4 regions of the Massilia putida genome follow, and region 1 is predicted to be linked to each of the others. Evidence: predicted binding sites of a transcription regulator. Region 1 holds the regulator's gene; each other region holds the start of a gene.
The links. The regulator sigma-54, encoded in region 1, starts transcription at its own class of promoters, with help from an activator protein. The targets are predictions, from matches to a motif close to TGGCANGNAANCTGCTTT.
Positions count from the first base shown of each region.

Region 2: BVG12_RS06940 (PEP-CTERM sorting domain-containing protein) is a predicted target of sigma-54. The motif match lies at 2,446-2,463, and genes of this name have one in related genera.
Region 3: BVG12_RS24485 (PEP-CTERM sorting domain-containing protein) is a predicted target of sigma-54. The motif match lies at 1,799-1,816, and genes of this name have one in related genera.
Region 4: BVG12_RS19000 (PEP-CTERM sorting domain-containing protein) is a predicted target of sigma-54. The motif match lies at 1,735-1,752, and genes of this name have one in related genera.

Region 1 is NZ_CP019038.1:4,520,036-4,524,247, forward strand. Features, by position in the region: gene lptA (lipopolysaccharide transport periplasmic protein LptA) at 1-176, shown strand, start outside; gene lptB (LPS export ABC transporter ATP-binding protein) at 173-967, shown strand; gene BVG12_RS22290 (RNA polymerase factor sigma-54) at 970-2,469, shown strand; gene hpf (ribosome hibernation-promoting factor, HPF/YfiA family) at 2,540-2,899, shown strand; gene BVG12_RS22300 (enoyl-CoA hydratase/isomerase family protein) at 3,127-4,212, shown strand; gene BVG12_RS22305 (Rv1443c family protein) at 4,209-4,212, shown strand, end outside.
Region 2 is NZ_CP019038.1:1,045,024-1,049,235, forward strand. Features, by position in the region: gene gcl (glyoxylate carboligase) at 1-1,319, opposite strand, end outside; gene BVG12_RS06935 (LysR family transcriptional regulator) at 1,444-2,364, shown strand; gene BVG12_RS06940 (PEP-CTERM sorting domain-containing protein) at 2,497-3,129, shown strand; gene pdxR (MocR-like pyridoxine biosynthesis transcription factor PdxR) at 3,144-4,212, opposite strand, start outside.
Region 3 is NZ_CP019038.1:5,010,546-5,014,757, reverse strand. Features, by position in the region: partial or broken gene BVG12_RS24490 (IS1182 family transposase) at 1-1,075, opposite strand, end outside; gene BVG12_RS24485 (PEP-CTERM sorting domain-containing protein) at 1,858-2,535, shown strand; gene BVG12_RS34235 (hypothetical protein) at 2,648-3,085, shown strand; gene BVG12_RS24475 (MBL fold metallo-hydrolase) at 3,142-4,212, opposite strand, start outside.
Region 4 is NZ_CP019038.1:3,793,239-3,797,450, forward strand. Features, by position in the region: gene BVG12_RS18995 (dihydrolipoyl dehydrogenase) at 1-946, opposite strand, end outside; gene BVG12_RS19000 (PEP-CTERM sorting domain-containing protein) at 1,037-1,705, opposite strand; gene BVG12_RS19005 (primosomal protein N') at 1,866-3,875, opposite strand.

The DNA of each region.
Region 1 (4,212 bases):
AAATGGACAGCAAATTCATCTCCTACGACAACCGCAAAGAGGTGCTGGTCGGCCGCAACGACGCCACCGGCGCCGACAAGCCGGGCAATGGCCGCGGCAGCATCACGCTGCAGCCGCACCGTGCGCCGGCGCAGGCGACCCCGGCGGCCGCCCCGGCACCGGCGGGCAAGCAATGACGGAGGCCCGCACGATGGACGTACGCACCGAGGTTCCGCCGGTCGAATGCGGCGGCAGCACGCTGGTCGTCAAGGGCCTGCAGAAGAGCTACGGCAAGCGCCTCGTGGTGCGCGACGTGTCGCTGCAGGTCGCGTGCGGCGAAGTCGTCGGCCTGCTGGGGCCGAACGGCGCGGGCAAGACGACGTCGTTCTACATGATCGTGGGCCTGGTGCCGTCGGACGCCGGCAGCATCGACATCAACGGCACCGACATCATGCGCCTGCCGATCCACCGGCGCGCGCTGCTGGGCCTGTCGTACCTGCCGCAGGAAGCGTCGGTGTTCCGCAAGCTGACGGTCGAAGAGAACATCCGCGCCGTGCTGGAATTGCAGCGCGAGAACGGCAAGCCGCTGACCAAGACGCGCATCGCCGAACGCCTCGACGAGCTGCTGACCGAGCTGCAGATCGAAAAGTTGCGCGAGAGCCCGGCCCTGTCGCTGTCGGGCGGCGAGCGCCGCCGCGTGGAGATCGCGCGCGCCCTCGCGACCAATCCGCGCTTCGTGCTGCTGGACGAACCGTTCGCCGGCGTGGATCCAATTGCCGTCATCGAGATCCAACGTATCGTGCGCTTCCTGAAGGAGCGCGGCATCGGCGTGCTGATCACGGACCATAATGTGCGCGAGACGCTCGGCATCTGCGACCGCGCCTACATCATCAACCAGGGGGCGGTGCTGGCATCCGGCCGACCCGACGACATCATCGCCAATGAATCGGTGCGCCGCGTTTACCTGGGCGAACACTTCCGAATGTAGTCATGAAACAGACGCTGCAACTCAAGACTTCACAGCACCTTGCACTGACGCCCCAACTCCAGCAATCGATCCGGCTGTTGCAGCTGTCGACTCTGGAGCTGCACCAGGAAATCGAGCAGGTCTTGAGCGAGAACCCCTTGCTCGAACGGCTCGACGATCCGCTCGACCGGTCGGTGCGCCTGCTGGCCGACGGCGCCATCAACAGCGCGCCGGCATCGACGCAGGCCGGTGAGGCGCCGGCCGCGCAGGGCTCGGGCGAGGAGGGCGGCGCGCCCGCCGAGCATGGCAATGGCGAGAACGGCGAAGCGGGTGGCGACAGCGGCGAAGGCGGCGGCAGCGAAGCCGGCGAGGACTGGGGCGAGTACGGCCGCAGCGGCAGCGGCGGCGACGATGAAGACGGCCGCCCGCAACTGGAAGCGAGTCCCGTCACGCTGCGCGAGCACCTGATGGAGCAGGTGCGCCTGACGTGCTGCGCGCCGCGCGACTGCGCGCTCGTGGAACTCGTCGTCGATGCGCTGGACGACAACGGTTATCTGGAAGAGCCGCTGGAAGACATCCACGCGCGCCTGCCGGCCGAACTGGAGATCGAGTTCGAGGAATTGCGCATGGCGCTCGCCCTCGTGCAAAGCATGGACCCGCCCGGCGTGGGTGCGCGCAGCGCGGCCGAATGCCTGGCCCTGCAGATCCGCCGCATGCCCGGCGTGCCGCTCGTCACGCGGCGCATGGCGCTCGTCATCGTCGAAAAATACCTGACGTGGTTCGCGCAGCGTGAATTCAACAAGCTCAAAAAGGCGCTCGATTGCGACGACGAAGACCTGCGCGAAGCCCAGGCCGTCATCCGCCAGTGCAACCCCCATCCGGGCGCGGCGTTCGCCTCGGATGTGTCGGACTTCGTCGTGCCCGACGTGATCGTGCGCCGCGCCAAGGACGGCTGGAGCGTGCAGCTGAATCCGGAAGTGATGCCGCGCCTGCGCGTGAACAGCCTGTACGCCTCGCTGATGAAGCAGGGGAAATCAGAAACACAGCTGGGTGCACAGTTGCAGGAAGCCAAGTGGCTCATCAAGAATATGCGGCAGCGCTTCGACACGATCCTGCGCGTGGCCCAGGCTATTGTGGATCGCCAGCGCAACTTTTTCTCGCATGGCGCAGTCGCGATGCGGCCCCTTGTTTTACGTGAGATAGCTGATACACTAGGTCTACACGAGAGCACAATTTCTCGAGTCACAACTCAGAAATATATGCTGACCCCGCACGGCATGTTCGAGTTGAAGTATTTCTTCGGGAGTCACGTTGCCACCGAAGCGGGAGGCGAAGCATCGTCGACGGCAATACGGGCCCTCATCGTACAACTGACAGGAGCAGAAGACCCCAAGAATCCCTTATCCGACAGCAAGATCGCGGAGATGCTAGGGGAACAGGGAATGGTGATCGCGCGGCGCACGGTCGCGAAGTACCGTGAGGCGCTGAAGATTCCACCCGTCAGCCTCCGCAAATCCTTGTAGCAAACTCTTGCAACAACGTTGCCATTTGCGCTTGATGCGCGCACGGCAACGCATCTTCAAAGGAGTGTGTATGAATCTCACAATCAGCGGACATCATCTCGATGTAACTCCAGCCATCCGAGAATACGTACAGAACAAGCTCGAACGCATCACCCGCCATTTCGATCAAGTGATCGATTCCCACGTCATCCTCTGCATCGACAATCTCACCGAGAAAGAAAAACGCCAGAAAGCGGAGATCAACCTGCGTGTCGCGGGCAAGATCGTCCATGTCGCCAGTGCCGCGCACGATTTATATGCCGCGATCGACATGCTGATGGACCGCCTCGACCGTCAGGTCGTCAAGTACAAGCAAATGCTCAAGGATCATGACAACGCGTGCATCAAGCGCATGTCCGAAGGAGGAGAGGAAGCTGCCGTCGCGGCGTGATACCACGCCAGCCGCAGCACCGAGGAACGAAGGGCGCATTGGCGCCCTTTTCGTTTTTATGGGCGCTACAATGTATCTCTGATTATTTCAATAACAAGGAGGAGCCTCGCAAAACCGTCGCGAGCGGCAGCAATGTTGTTTGAGAAGCGCAGCTGTACGACGAGTACAGCGAGCATCGCGGAACGACAGTGCAACGCGCAGCAGGTTTTTCGACGCGCCGAAGAGACATGACCGAACACGTACTGACGCGGATCGCCAACCGCACGGGCATCATCACCCTGGACCGACCGAAAGCGCTGAACTCGCTGTCGCTGGACATGGTCCGCGCACTCACTGCGACGCTGCTCGCCTGGCGCGAACATGCCGGCATCGACGCCGTCGTCATCGCCAGCACGAGCGAGAAAGCCTTGTGCGCCGGCGGCGACATCCGCTTCTTCCATGAGGCCGGCAAAGCCACGCCGCAGACGGGCAGTCCGCTGCTGGAAGATTTCTTCACCGAGGAATACGCGCTCAACCACCTGATCCACTTTTACCCGAAGCCGTATATCGCGCTGATGGATGGCGTGGTGATGGGCGGCGGCATGGGCATCGCCCAGGGCGGGCCGGATTGCGGCCTGCGCATCGTGACGGAGCGCTCGAAGATCGCCATGCCCGAGGTGAACATCGGCCTGTTTCCGGACGTGGGCGGCAGCCACTTCCTGTCGCATGCGCCGGGCCGCCTAGGCCACTACCTTGGCGTGACGGGCGTGACCATCGGCGCCGCGGACGCCATCTACGTCGGCCTGGCCGACGTGTTCGTACCGGCCGCCCAACTGGACGCGCTGCGCGCGCTGATCGAGTCGACGCCAGGCGCGGAACTGCCGGGCGCGATCCGCGCGTTTGCCGCGCCGTTCGCGCCCGACGCCGGCGAGCTGGCAGCGCAGCGCGAGGCGATCGACCGCCACTTCGGCGCGGACTCCGTCGCGGCCGTGATGGCATCGCTGGAAACCGATGCGAGCCCGTTCGCGCACAAGACGCTGGCCACGATGCGCCAGCGCTCGCCGCTGATGATGTCCGTGACGCGCGAGATGCTCGTGCGCGGCGCAAGCCTCGGCGTGGCCGACTGCCTGCGCATGGAACGCTCGCTCGTGCGCCGCACGTTCGAACACGGCGAGGTGCTGGAAGGCGTGCGCGCGCTCGTGATCGACAAGGACAATACGCCGCAGTGGAAACCGCCTCTGCTCGCCGACGTCACGCCGGAGATGGTGGCGTGGTTTTTCGCGCCCGTGTGGCCGGCGCACGCGCATCCGCTGCGCGATCTGCGCGATTCGTGA
Region 2 (4,212 bases), 3.5 Mb from region 1:
ACGTCCGTCTTGGCGCCGGATGCGACGACACCCAGTGCCGCCGGCACGGTCCAGCCCAGCGGGCCGGCCTGGCCGCAGTTGATCCAGTTGCGCGGCTTGTACACGTGCAGGAACTGCGCGGCGGCGATCTGCGACAGGCCGATCGTGCTGACGTAGGTCGTGTCCTTGCCGAAGGCGCGGTTCATCTCTTCGTACACGCGCTGCGGCTTGATCGGCGAGTTCTCGAAGTGCGTCTTGCGCAGCATGGTGCGCTTGCGTTCTTGGCATTGCGCGGCCCAGGCGCTGCGGTCCGGCAGGCCGCCGATCGATTTCATGCCGCGGGCGACGTCGATCAAGAGGTCCAGCGCGGCGCCGGCGTCGGAGACGATGCCGTAGTCCGGACCGAACACGCGGCCGATCTGGGTCGGTTCGATGTCGATGTGGACGAACTTGCGGCCTTTCTTGTACACGTCCACGGAGCCGGTGTGGCGGTTGGCCCAGCGGTTGCCGATGCCGATGACGAAGTCCGATTCCAGCATCGTCGCGTTGCCGTAGCGGTGCGACGTCTGCAGGCCGACCATGCCGGCCATCAGCGGGTGGTCGTCGGGGATCGCGCCCCAGCCCATCAAGGTCGGGATCACGGGCACGCCGACGATCTCGGCGAATTCCTGCAGGCGGGCCGCGGCATCCGCGTTGATCACGCCGCCGCCGCAGACGATCAGCGGGCGCTCGGCCGCGTTCAGCATGGCCAGGGCCTTTTCGGCCTGGGCGCGGGTCGCCGCGGGTTTGTAGACCGGCAGCGGTTCGTAGGTGTCGATGTCGAATTCGATCTCGGCCACCTGCACGTCGAACGGCAGGTCGATCAGCACCGGACCCGGACGGCTTGACCGCATCAGGTGGAACGCCTGCTGGACGACGCGCGGCAGCTGGTCCGGCTCGCGCACGGTGACCGCCCACTTGGTGACCGGCTTGGCGATGGTCTCGATGTCGACGGCCTGGAAGTCTTCCTTGTACAGGCGGGCACGCGGTGCCTGACCCGTAATGCATAGGATAGGTATCGAATCGGCCCAGGCGGAATACAGGCCCGTGATCATGTCGGTGCCGGCCGGGCCCGACGTGCCGATGCAGACGCCGATGTTGCCGGCCTTGGCGCGGGTATAGCCCTCGGCCATGTGCGAGGCGCCTTCCACGTGGCGGGCGAGCACGTGCTCGAAGCCGCCGTTCTTCTTCATCGCCGAGTAAAACGGGTTGATCGCGGCGCCGGGCACGCCGAACACCGTGGTCACACCTTCCTTGCGCAGCACTTCCGCCGCAGCGTCGATCGCTCTCATTCGGGCCATGTTCTCCTCCGTTGGTATGGTTGGTTTTGGACTGATGACCCAGCATAACGACAACCCACCGCGAGAAGAATTGCTGCTATTATCGGCTCTGTCGATACTTTAAGTATTGAATGGAAAAGGAAGCATGGATCGGTACACGGAAATACGCAGCTTTGTCCTCATCACGGAGAAAGGCAGTTTCGCCGGCGCGGCCTTGGCCGAAGGCGTGACGCCCGTCGTCATGGGCCGACGCCTGGACGCCCTGGAACAACGCCTCGGCGTGCGCCTGATGCACCGCTCGACGCGGGGCCTGACGCTGACGGCGCTGGGCGAACAATTCATCGAACCGTGCCGCCAGCTGCTGCGCGATTTCGACATCACGGAAAACAGCATCAGCGCGGGCCGCAGCACGGTGCGCGGGCACCTGGTCGTCTCCGCGCCGGCGGCGTTCGGCCGCAAGCACGTGGCGCCGCATGCGCCGGCTTTTCGCGCGATCCACACGGAACTCAAGATGTCGTTCAACTTCACGGACAGCGTCGTCGACCTCGTGCGCGAGGGATACGACATGTCGATCCGCATCGGCGAAGTGACGGACCCGAACTACGTCGCGATTCCGCTGTTCCCGAACCGGCGCGTTGTGTGCGGCACGCCCGACTACTTCGACCGCAACGGCGTGCCGCGCACGCCGGAAGATCTCGCGCGCCATAACTGCCTGGCGTTCAATCTGCAGGGCGGGCAGCAGCGCGGCTGGACGTTCCAGCGCGACGGCAAGCTGTTCGCCGTGCGCGTGGACGGCGACCTCGCCTGCAACGACGGCGAGCTGCTGTTCGACTGGGTGAAACAGGGCCTCGGCATCGGCTGGCGCTCGACGTGGGAAATCCAGGCCCAGCTGAAACGGGGGGAACTGGTGACGGTGCTGGACGAATACGCGGTCGGGAATTACCCGATCCAGGCCGTGTTCCCGCAGCAGCGCTTTCTGCCTGCGAAGATCCGGCACTTCATCGATCACCTCAAGGCGGTCTACAACACGCCGGGGTACTGGGAGCGGCAGCTGGGCGCGGGCTGAGTGTCGGGTTTCCTTACAGCATGCGCCGTAAACACGCGCTGTAACCGGTTAGCGCTTTGAAATCATGACGTTTTTTCCCATTGGCACGGGTTTTGCTGAGGCATGGCTCCAAAACAATCCAAAGGGAAATCGATGAAACTCACGCAAAAACTCGCAGCCGCAGTCGCTCTCGCCGCAGCGTCGTGCGCCGCGCAGGCCACGACGGTCTACACGGACGAAGCCTCGTTCCTCGCAGCCGCCGGCGGCTCGCTGGCGTTCGAAAGTTTCGAGACGGTCCAGTCCAGCACGGCCACGCAGTACAACTTCAACGACGTGTCCTTCTCCTGCGCGGGCACGACCTGGTGCCCCGGCTTCTTCGGCACGTCGCAGCTGTTTGCCCACGATGGCCTGCAGACGGTGTTCTTCGCCTCGCCCGACACGTCGACCTTCACGTTCGCGCATGCCGTCAACGCCTTCGGCATCTGGATCGGCGACGCCGGCACCACGGGGCCGCTCACGCTGAACGTGACACTGGACGGTGCCGGATCGGTGCCGGCGCTCACGAATTACACCGGCCCGTCCCTTGGCTGGCAGTACTTCGGCCTCGTCTCCGATACGCCGTTCACCGCCCTGACCTTCGCCCCGTCGAACACCAACGACGGCATCTACTTCGATGCGCTGCATTATGGCCCGGCCGGCGCAAACGCCGTCCCCGAACCGGGCAGCGTCCTGCTGCTGGGCATCGCCGGCGCCGGCCTGCTGGTCTCGCGCCGCAAGCGCCGCTGACACGACGTGCCGATTCAGCCGCGGACGATCCCCGCGAGCACACGGAACAGCGGATCGATGCGCTCCTCCGGCACCGCCGCATACCCCAGCATCAGCCCGCGCCGCGTATTCGGCGCGTGCGCGTCCGCGTAGTAGGCGGACAGCGGCCGCGTGAGGATTCCCGCCTCGCGCGCGGCCGCGCTGATCGCCACGTCGTCCGCATCGTCCGGCAGCGCCAGCACGAGGTGCAGGCCGGCGTCGCTGCCGAGGATCTCGGCCCCCGTACCGAGATGCGTGCGGATCGCCATCTGCAGCGCTTTCAGGCGCGCCCCGTACAGCTGGCGCATGCGCCGCACGTGCGACGAAAAATGGCCTTCACCGATGAAGTCCGCCAGCACGGCGTGCAGGAAACCCTGGCCGTCGCGGTACATCTCCGCGTTCGCGCGCGCGAAGCTCGCGGCGAGCGGCGGCGGCACCACCATGAAACCGATGCGCAGGCCGGGGAACAGCGTCTTGCTGAACGTGCCGAGATAGATCGTGCGCGCATGCTGGTCCAGGCCCTGCAGCGACGCGAGCGGCGGCCCGCCGTAGCGGAACTCGCTGTCGTAGTCATCCTCCACGATCCAGGCATCGTTCTGCGCCGCGTATTCCAGCAGTAGCCGCCGGCGCGCGAGACTCATCACGGGGCCCAGCGGATACTGGTGCGACGGCGTGACGAAGATGAAGCGCGGCGGCGCGCGCATCGCGTCGTCCGTCACGCACATGCCCTCGCCATCGACGGGAATCGCGACGGGATCGAGGCCGCTCGACCGGATCACGTTGCGCGTGCCCCAATAGCACGGGTCTTCGACCCAGGCGCGGTCGCCGCCCTCCCCCAGCAAGGTCGACACGAGCTGGATCGCCTGGTGCGTCCCCGACGTCATGATCACCTGCTCCGCCGTGCAGTCGACCGAGCGCGCCGTGCGCAGGTGGCTCGCGATCGCCTCGCGCAGCGCCGGGTGACCGGCGCCGTCGCCATACGTCAGCAGCCGCGGTTCCGCATGGCGCCAGTGGCGCTGCTGCAGCTTGTTCCACACATCGTGCGGAAAGCGCGTGACGTCCGGG
Region 3 (4,212 bases), 490 kb from region 1:
TCGCAAAACGCCAGATCAGTGCCTCACCTGCCGGACAACGGTACTCGTTCTTGTGCGGATCATAAATGAAGTCAGCCTTGTCGAATCGCCCGTCGGCCTTGGCGCCCGAGGTCTTCGTCGGTGGCACCAGGGCGAAGATTCCGGCCTCGTGACACGCAAGGATTTCCTCACCCTTGAAGTAACCACGGTCGGCAATCGCGGTCAGTATCGGTGTGCCGATGACTGTGCGCGCCTTCTTGGCCATCCCGGACAGTTGATCGCGATCGCTACCGTTGTTTGTCACGTCGTGTTCGACGATCAAATGATGCCGGGTGTCGACTGCGGTTTGGACGTTGTAGCCGACGATGCCGCTGCCCCGTGTCATCATCGAGCGAGCGTCCGGATCGGTCAGCGAAATCTGCGTTTCCCCTGTCTCTTCCAGCTTCGCTTCGATTTCGCGGAGCTTGGTCATCTGCTCCTTCAGCGACGCGATCTTGTCGTTGAGACGGACAGTTTTCGCTTGTATGGCAGCAGGTTCCTGCCGGTCGGCCGTGTCGAGCTCTGCCAGATAGCGAGTGATGTTGGCCTCGATCTCCTCCATCCTGCGCTTGAGCTTTGCGCCAGTGAAGTTGCGGTCGCTGCTGTTGACGGCCTTGAACTTGCTGCCGTCGATCGCGACCACCGCGTCCGAAAACAAATCCAGCTGCTGGCACAACACAACGAACTGGCGGCAGACATTGCGAATGGCCTTGCCGTTGTCCTTGCGGAAGTTCGCTATCGTCTTGAAGTCGGGCCTCAGGCGCTGTGTCAGCCACATCAATTCGACGTTACGCTGGGCTTCACGTTCGAGTCGCCGGCTCGACTGGATACGATTGAGATAGCCGTAAATGTAAAGCTTCAGAAGCACGGCCGGGTGGTAAGCGGGCCGCCCCGTTTTCGCAGGCTGCACACCTTTGAATCCAAGCCCGCCAAGGTCCAGCTCTTCAACGAAGACATCGACCACGCGTACCGGGTTGTCCTCGGCAACGTAGTCGTCCAAGAGCTCGGGCAGCAGCGTGCCCTGTCCTCGATTCTCGCCTTCGATAAAGCGCTTCATGTCGCATCCGTATTGATGAGATACTGACTCAACGTTTACTGGGCCGGTTCCGTTTACCTGGGCCTGCGTTTTTACACGGCCTGGGCCAGGAGCGGACCCAATGCTGACACCTAGCTATAAGAGCTATAAGGCAGGCCCAGGTAACTCACAAGCCCTGGTTACCAGGTTCCAGGAGTTTGAACCGGCTGAACGTCCTGAGAGTGCTGACGGGGTCGGGTATTTCCGAAAGATCCAATCAGTAGACCGACAGTAGTCCGTGTCGATATGGCCGAGATTGGACAAGAGCAACCTTCACTTGCGCCAAATATAACGACCAGATATGTTCTGCATCCGCCGGCCGCCACACTGTCGTTTTAAAATGGTTCCAATCGGAATTCTTTCGATCCGTCAACGCATTCGAGACCGCAATTAGTGGCATTCAACTGAACAACGAATCCGGCGCACGACGCCCCAGGCAGCGCAGTAACTTTCCGAGCTTTGTGCACTATCCAGGACATTTCTTTGATTCTATTTATGTTGCGCAGAGAATACGCTTTACAATATTAATTCATTTCAGAAAGATCTTATCCATGTCGAATGATCTAATTTGTGAGTTTATTTATTTTGGATGATCCGGATTTAATCGATTTAAAATAGTTGCCGTTGTCGGGAATTTTTACAGGATATCGAATACAAAAGGCTGGAACGATTGCAAGTTATTGATGCGCTAGATAAAAATCCTCATGGCACAAAAAATGCTTTGGAACGCTCTGCAACAATTTACTACAACTCAAGGAGCCATTATGTCCATCGCATCAAAATTTGCTGCAGTAGGGATCTTATCGGGTGCTTGTCTTGCCGCGCAAGCTACCCCGGTTACATATATCGGTGGTGACAACAATGTATCGTCGCTCGCGCAAATGGTAAATTCAACGGCTGCCGAGGCAGCGTTTCTTGCCGCGGCCGGCAGTCTCAACACAGTGGATTTTGAAAGTCCCGTGCCGGCCACTATTTCCATCACCGGGGGAACTACAACCGACAACTCTGGATGTGGCGCCTTGTGCGGGTTCAACACGACTGCAGGTGGATCGTTCTTCCGGAGCCTGTTTGGCGGTTCGGTGACATTCACCTTTTCTAATCCGGTCGACGCTTTCGGCTTTTACGTTACCGGCTTGCAGACGGATCTCGTACCGCAGCAGACGATCGTCTACACCGATGGTTCATCGACTACTCAGACCATTAATGTGCCTTCTGCGACCAATGGAGGCAGTGCGTTCATCGGCTTTATTGACTCCGGCAGCCTTATTTCCAGTGTCATCTTCAATGCCACAAACGACATCGTCGCGTTCGACGATTTACGTTATGGCCACGCACAAGCTACTCCCGGCGGCCCCGGCAATAATGTTCCAGAGCCTGCATCTCTTGCCCTGATAGGCCTGGGTTTCGCGGGCCTTGCTTCGGCTCGGCGTCACAAGAAATAAGTTCTCGTATTGTTGTACGGCTAGCGTAGCGCCGCTCTCTACGCTAGCCGCGGCCTTTCCCCGCCACGACCGACACCTTCGACAGGTATGATGTCCCTATCGGAGGTGTTACGTGGCGCGTGAAAGCGCGACATATCAAAGCCACTTCGGATCGGTTTCTCATTGGCGGCAGCTCAACCGCAACGTCTCATTCTCGCGCGCAATCACCCGCACGGCCTCGCTGTCGCCGCAGCGATACAATCCGCAACCGCTTGACCTCGCCCCATGCCGGATCGCCGCACAGCTGGTTGCCGGCATGGACATTCCCGTTGTTGCGCTCGATTTCATTGCGCACCGCGCGCCGTGCATCGCACGTCGCACCGTACGCGCCGTATTCCGCGTCTTCGATGAATACACGGCTCCAGCCGCGATGCGGGCCACCCTCGCCGCGCGCATCGCGCTGGCCGGCGGCGTAGCCGTCGTCGTAACCACGGCGATATTCTGCGCTTTGGGCGAATGCGGACGCCGACGCGGCGGTCAACGCGCGGATGGCGGCGATCTGTACGCATGAGCACAGTGTGTCGGCCAGAGCCAGGACAAGCTGTCGATGCCGCCGTAAGAGACGTTTCAGTCTGTAAGGGCGAGCAGGCGCCGCAACTGCGCCCGCTGGTAGGCGCCGAAGCTGTCGCTGAACAGGCAGCGGATCAGCGGATCGTCGACGACGTCTGCGTCCGCCAGGTCGCGCTCCGTGCCGGCGTCGAACACGGCGTCGTTGATCCTCATGTACATCGACGTCAGCGACTCGCCCAGCGCCAGCGCCGCGTACAGCTTCGCGGCGGGGATGTCGGTGGTCCAGCCCAGCGGACCGCCATCGTCCCCGCCGTGCGTCGCGCCGCCCGGCTCCAGGCGGTAGCGGAAGCGCGTGACGTCGCCCGCGTGATCGTAGACCGACAATTGCCAGACGCGGGGCGTGTCGAAATACTCGCCGGCGTCGTCAAGGCCGGCGTATGTCTCCGGCAGGCCGGTGCGGCAGTAGTCCAGTACGCGCGTCCACTGTGCTGCCGTCAGCGCGGGGAAATGGCGGGCGATCGCGCTCGTGGACGGCGCGTCGGCATTGCCTTCGTAGACGTAGTCGACGTCCTGATCGCCGGCGGGGATGACCCAGTCCAGCGGCGGCGCCGGATGCAGCCCGCCGGCGTCCAGGCGCATCGACGCCGAGGGATTCATGCGCACCACCCGCGCCTGCGGCAGCGCGGCCTCGACCTCCTGCGCGAACTGCGCATACGAGATGGGGAAGAACGCGCGGTTGTACCACGACCACGGCTCGAGCGCGAACTGGCAGGAACTCGGCACGACATAACGCGGCGCCAGGGCCTGCAGCTGGACCAGCGCATCCTCCGGCAGCGCGGGCGGCGCGGGCGCGGCGCGCGATGGGGCCAGCACCTCGATCTCGCGCATCGTCTGGAACGGCCACAGCACGAGGTCCCACGGCTTTTCCGCGACCAGGCGGGCGAGCGCCGCATCGTCGATCCAGGAATCGACCACGTTCAGGACGTTCAGCCCGGCGGCGCGGATCTGGAACATCGAGTCCACGTCGGCATCCATCGGTTCGCGCGGCACGACCTGGAACGGGCCGATGTCCACCGCCTCGTCCAGGCGCAGCGCGTGCACGCGCGTAAAACCCAGCTGGCGCACCAT
Region 4 (4,212 bases), 730 kb from region 1:
CGGGGCGCTCGTGATTGGCGTCGCCGGCGATGAAGATGTGGCTGTTCCCGCACTGCATGGTGCGCGGATCGAACAAGGGCACGCCGTTGCCGTCCAGCGCGATGTCCGCGTTTTCCAGGCCGAGGTCGTGCACGTTCGGCGTGCGGCCGGCGGCCTGCAGCACGTATTGAAAACGCTCCGTGATCGCTTCGTCGTGGCGGCCCGTCGTCAGCACGACGTCGTCGCCGTCCTGCTCGGCGCGCAGGATGCGCGACTGGAAGTGGATGTCCATTTCCTCGCTCAGCACGCGAGAAGCCGTCTTGAGCACGACCGGGTCGGTCAATTGCGCCACGCTGCCGCCGCGCGCGACCATGCGCGTGCGCACGCCCAGACGGGACAGCGCCTGGCCGATTTCCAGGCCGATGACGCCCGTGCCGATCACGGCCACGGATCGCGGCAGGTCGTTCCAATAAAACACGTCGTCGCTCGTGATCACGCCCGGCCCCACGTTCTGCAGGGTCGGCAGCAGGGTCGGGCTGGAACCGGTCGCGATGACGACGCGGCGCGCATCGATTTCGGTGTGGTCGTCGACCATCAACGTGTGCGGATCGATGAAGCGGGCGTGGCCGCGCACCTTGTCCTCAACCGGCATGGCATCGACGCCTTCGAGCACGAAGCCGACGAAGCGATCGCGTTCGCGCCGCACGCGCGCCATCACGGCGACACCGTCGATACGCGTCGTGCCCGGATGGACGCCGAACTCGGGCGCGAGGTGGAGCATGTGGGCGGCCTCGGCGGCGGCGATCAACAGCTTGCTGGGCATGCAGCCCACGCGCGCGCACGTGGTGCCGTACACGCCGCGCTCGATCATCACGGTCCGCGCACCCTGCGCCCTGGCGGCGCGATAGGCGACCAGGCCGGCCGTACCGGCACCGATCACGGCGACATCGACCCTCAGTTTCTGCATGTAATCCTCCTTCGTTCAGCCATGACGATACGCTGTTTTCGCGTTTTCGACATGGCGTGCAACGGTTGAGCAGGACATGCAGTCCCGGGCTTACTTCGAGGCGGACTTGCGGCGGCGGCTCACACCCATGCCGGCCAGCGCCACGGCCACGAGTGCCAGCGTGGCAGGCTCGGGCACTTCAGCCTTGGCGGCCTGGATGACTTCGCCATTGATCTGGAATGCCAGGTCGCGGCTGCTGGTGGTCGCATAAAACAATGCGCCGTTGGAGAAACCCTGCTGCGTCATGTAGCCGTTCACGCAGTCCGAGCAGGCCACGGTGGCGTAGTTCGTCTTGGTCGAATTTTCCATGCCGAGCCAATACGTGCCCGCGGCCAGGTTGATGTCGAGGCCGGTCAGCGAGATATCGTAGGCGCCGCCCACATGGTTGTTTTGCACCGGCGCGTTCGACTGGGTGGCGATCGTGGAAAGCAGCTGGCCGCCGTTGAATGCCGGATCGTTGTCATAGATCCATGCGCGGGCGCCGCGGTAATCGCCCAGGCCGCCGTACAGGATCGCCGTCCAGGTGATCGAATCGATGCGCGAATTCGCAGCCAGGTCGAAGCTGTCATAGACGACCCACGACCCGCTGCAGGCACCGCTGTCTTCCGCGCAGCGGCCAGAATCGCCCGTGGCGCTTCCATTTGTGTACAACACGTCCGCGTGGACATTCATCGACAACGCTGCGAGGACACTTGCGCACACCAGTTTGAGGGATTTCATATTGGCTCCTTGGATATAATGATTTATATCAAGCAACAATCATTCCAGCCAAGAAATTAAAGAAAAAAGTCCCAATAAATGAAGCACTTAAGTAAATTCTCACGATGAGGCGATGCGCGTTGCACAGCCGAGTGTAAGATTTTCCGACACGGCGCCGGCGTCAGATATCGAGCGGATCGACCTCGAGCGACCACCGCACCCGCGACTTCATCGCCCTCAATGCGTCGACCCACTCATTGAGAAACGCCTGCAGGGCCGGCCGCGAATTCGATTCGACGAGCAGCTGGGCGCGGTCGACGTTGTGCACGCGGGTCATCGTCATCGGGATCGGTTCGTTGATGACGACCGTGTCCGACGGCACCGCATCACGCGCGGCCTCGAGGAATTCGATGGCCGTCGCCAGTTCGGGCGCCTCGGCGCGCAGCAGCGCCTGGTACATGTACGGCGGCAGCGCGGCCTGGTGGCGCTCTTCCAGCAGGCTGCCGGCGAAGCGGTCGTAGTCGTGCCGCATCACGGCGCCGTACAGCGGATGCTGGCAATAGCGCGACTGGATCAGCACCTCCGATTCCAATCCGGCGCGGCCGGCGCGCCCGGCCACCTGCATCAGCTGCGCGAACAATCTCTCGCTGGCGCGGTAATCCTGCGAGAACAGCGCCGTGTCCGGATTCAGCACGCCGACGAGCGTCAGCTTTTTGAAGTCGTGGCCTTTCGCGACCATCTGCGTGCCGATCAGGATGTCGACGTCGCCGCGGTGCACGGTGTCGAACGCTTCCTGCGCACTGCCCTTGCGGCGCGTGGAATCGGCGTCGATGCGCAGGATGCGCGCCTGCGGGAACAACGATTGCAGGCCTTCCTCGACGCGCTGGGTGCCGCGGCCCAGCGGCTGCAAGTCGACGTTGCCGCACGTCGGGCACGCGTGCGGGATGCGCAGTTCGAGCGAGCAGTGATGGCAGCGCAGCCGCCGCTCGGGCCGGTGCAGGACCATGAATGCCGTACAGCGCGTGCAGTTGCTGATCCAGCCGCACGCTTCGCAGCACAGCACGGGCGCGTAGCCGCGCCGGTTCAGGAACAGCAGCGATTGCTCGCCCCGCTCGATGCGCAGCCGCAGCGCCTGCATCAGGGTCGACGTCAGCCCCTCTTTCGGCTTGTCGCGCTCCATGTCGATCAGTTTTACGCGCGGCAGCACGGCGTCGCGCACGGCGCGCTCGCGCAGGGCGAAGCAGCGGTAGCGGCCCGTCTGCGCGTGGTGCCAGCTTTCCAGCGACGGCGTCGCGGACCCGAGCACGATGGGAATGCCGAGCTGGCGCGCGCGCCACACGGCCAGGTCGCGCGCCGAATAGCGCAGGCCTTCCTGCTGCTTGTACGACGGGTCGTGCTCCTCGTCGATGACGATCATTTTCAGGTTCGGCAGCGACGCGAGAATCGCCAGCCGCGTGCCCAGCACGATGCGCGCGCGGCCCGTGTGCGCAGCCAGCCAGTGCAGCATGCGCTCGCCTTCCGACAGGCTGCTGTGCAGCGTCGCCAGCATCACGCCGGGAAAACGCGCGCGGATGTTCGCTTCCAGCTGCGGCGTCAGGTTGATCTCGGGGACGAGGATCAGGATCTGCGCATCGGCGTCGCGCTGCAGCACCTGCGCGCAGGCTTGCAGATAGACCTCGGTCTTGCCGCTGCCCGTGACGCCGTACAGCAGCATCGGGCTGAATCCTCTCGCGCCGCCGATGGCGTCCGCCGCCTGCTGCTGGGCCGCGTTCAAGATCGGCATATCGGCTGGCAGGGGATCGTGGACGTCTTCCAGCTTGGCCAGTTTTTTCAGCGCGCGGTCCAGCGCCACCGTCGTCGACAGCCGCACATTCTTCGGCAGCCCCGGCATCGCCACCTCGCCCAGCGGCCGGTGGTAGTAGGCGGCGGCGAAGCGCGCCAGCGCGATCCACCGCTCCGGCAACGGCGACAGTTGGCTGCGCACGGCCAGCGCATCCTTCAGCTTGTCGGCCGGGACGTCCGTCTCGTGCTTGACGGCGACGATCAACCCGATCGCCTCGCGCCGCCCGAAGTTCACGAGCGCCAGCTGCCCGACCGCCGGCTCGCTACCGGGTTCGCATGCCCAGCGGTAGTCGAACAGGCTGTCGAGCGGCGTGTCGAGCGCGATTTGCAGGATGCAGTGGTGGGACAATCCGGTACCTTGTCGAGAAGCTGTGGAAAACTGTGGAAAACTTTGTGGAAAATGGAAAAGTTGACCGTGGAGAAGGTTTACGCTAGATCAAAACGTTAGGAAATTCTCTATGCACAGCGAGAAAATTTACCTATAAATTCAAGCGTTTACGTTTTTCAACTTTGAGCACGCGAAATATCCTATCGCCTCAGCGCTTCTGTGCATAACTGTGCCTTTCCGGTGAAGAACTTAAGCGCAGTGCAGCAAAATCTTGATGCAATACTTGAAGAAAACCTGTAAACCACGGTAAACGAAGCACTTTTCCGGATTATTCACAGAACCTGTGCATAACTTTGTG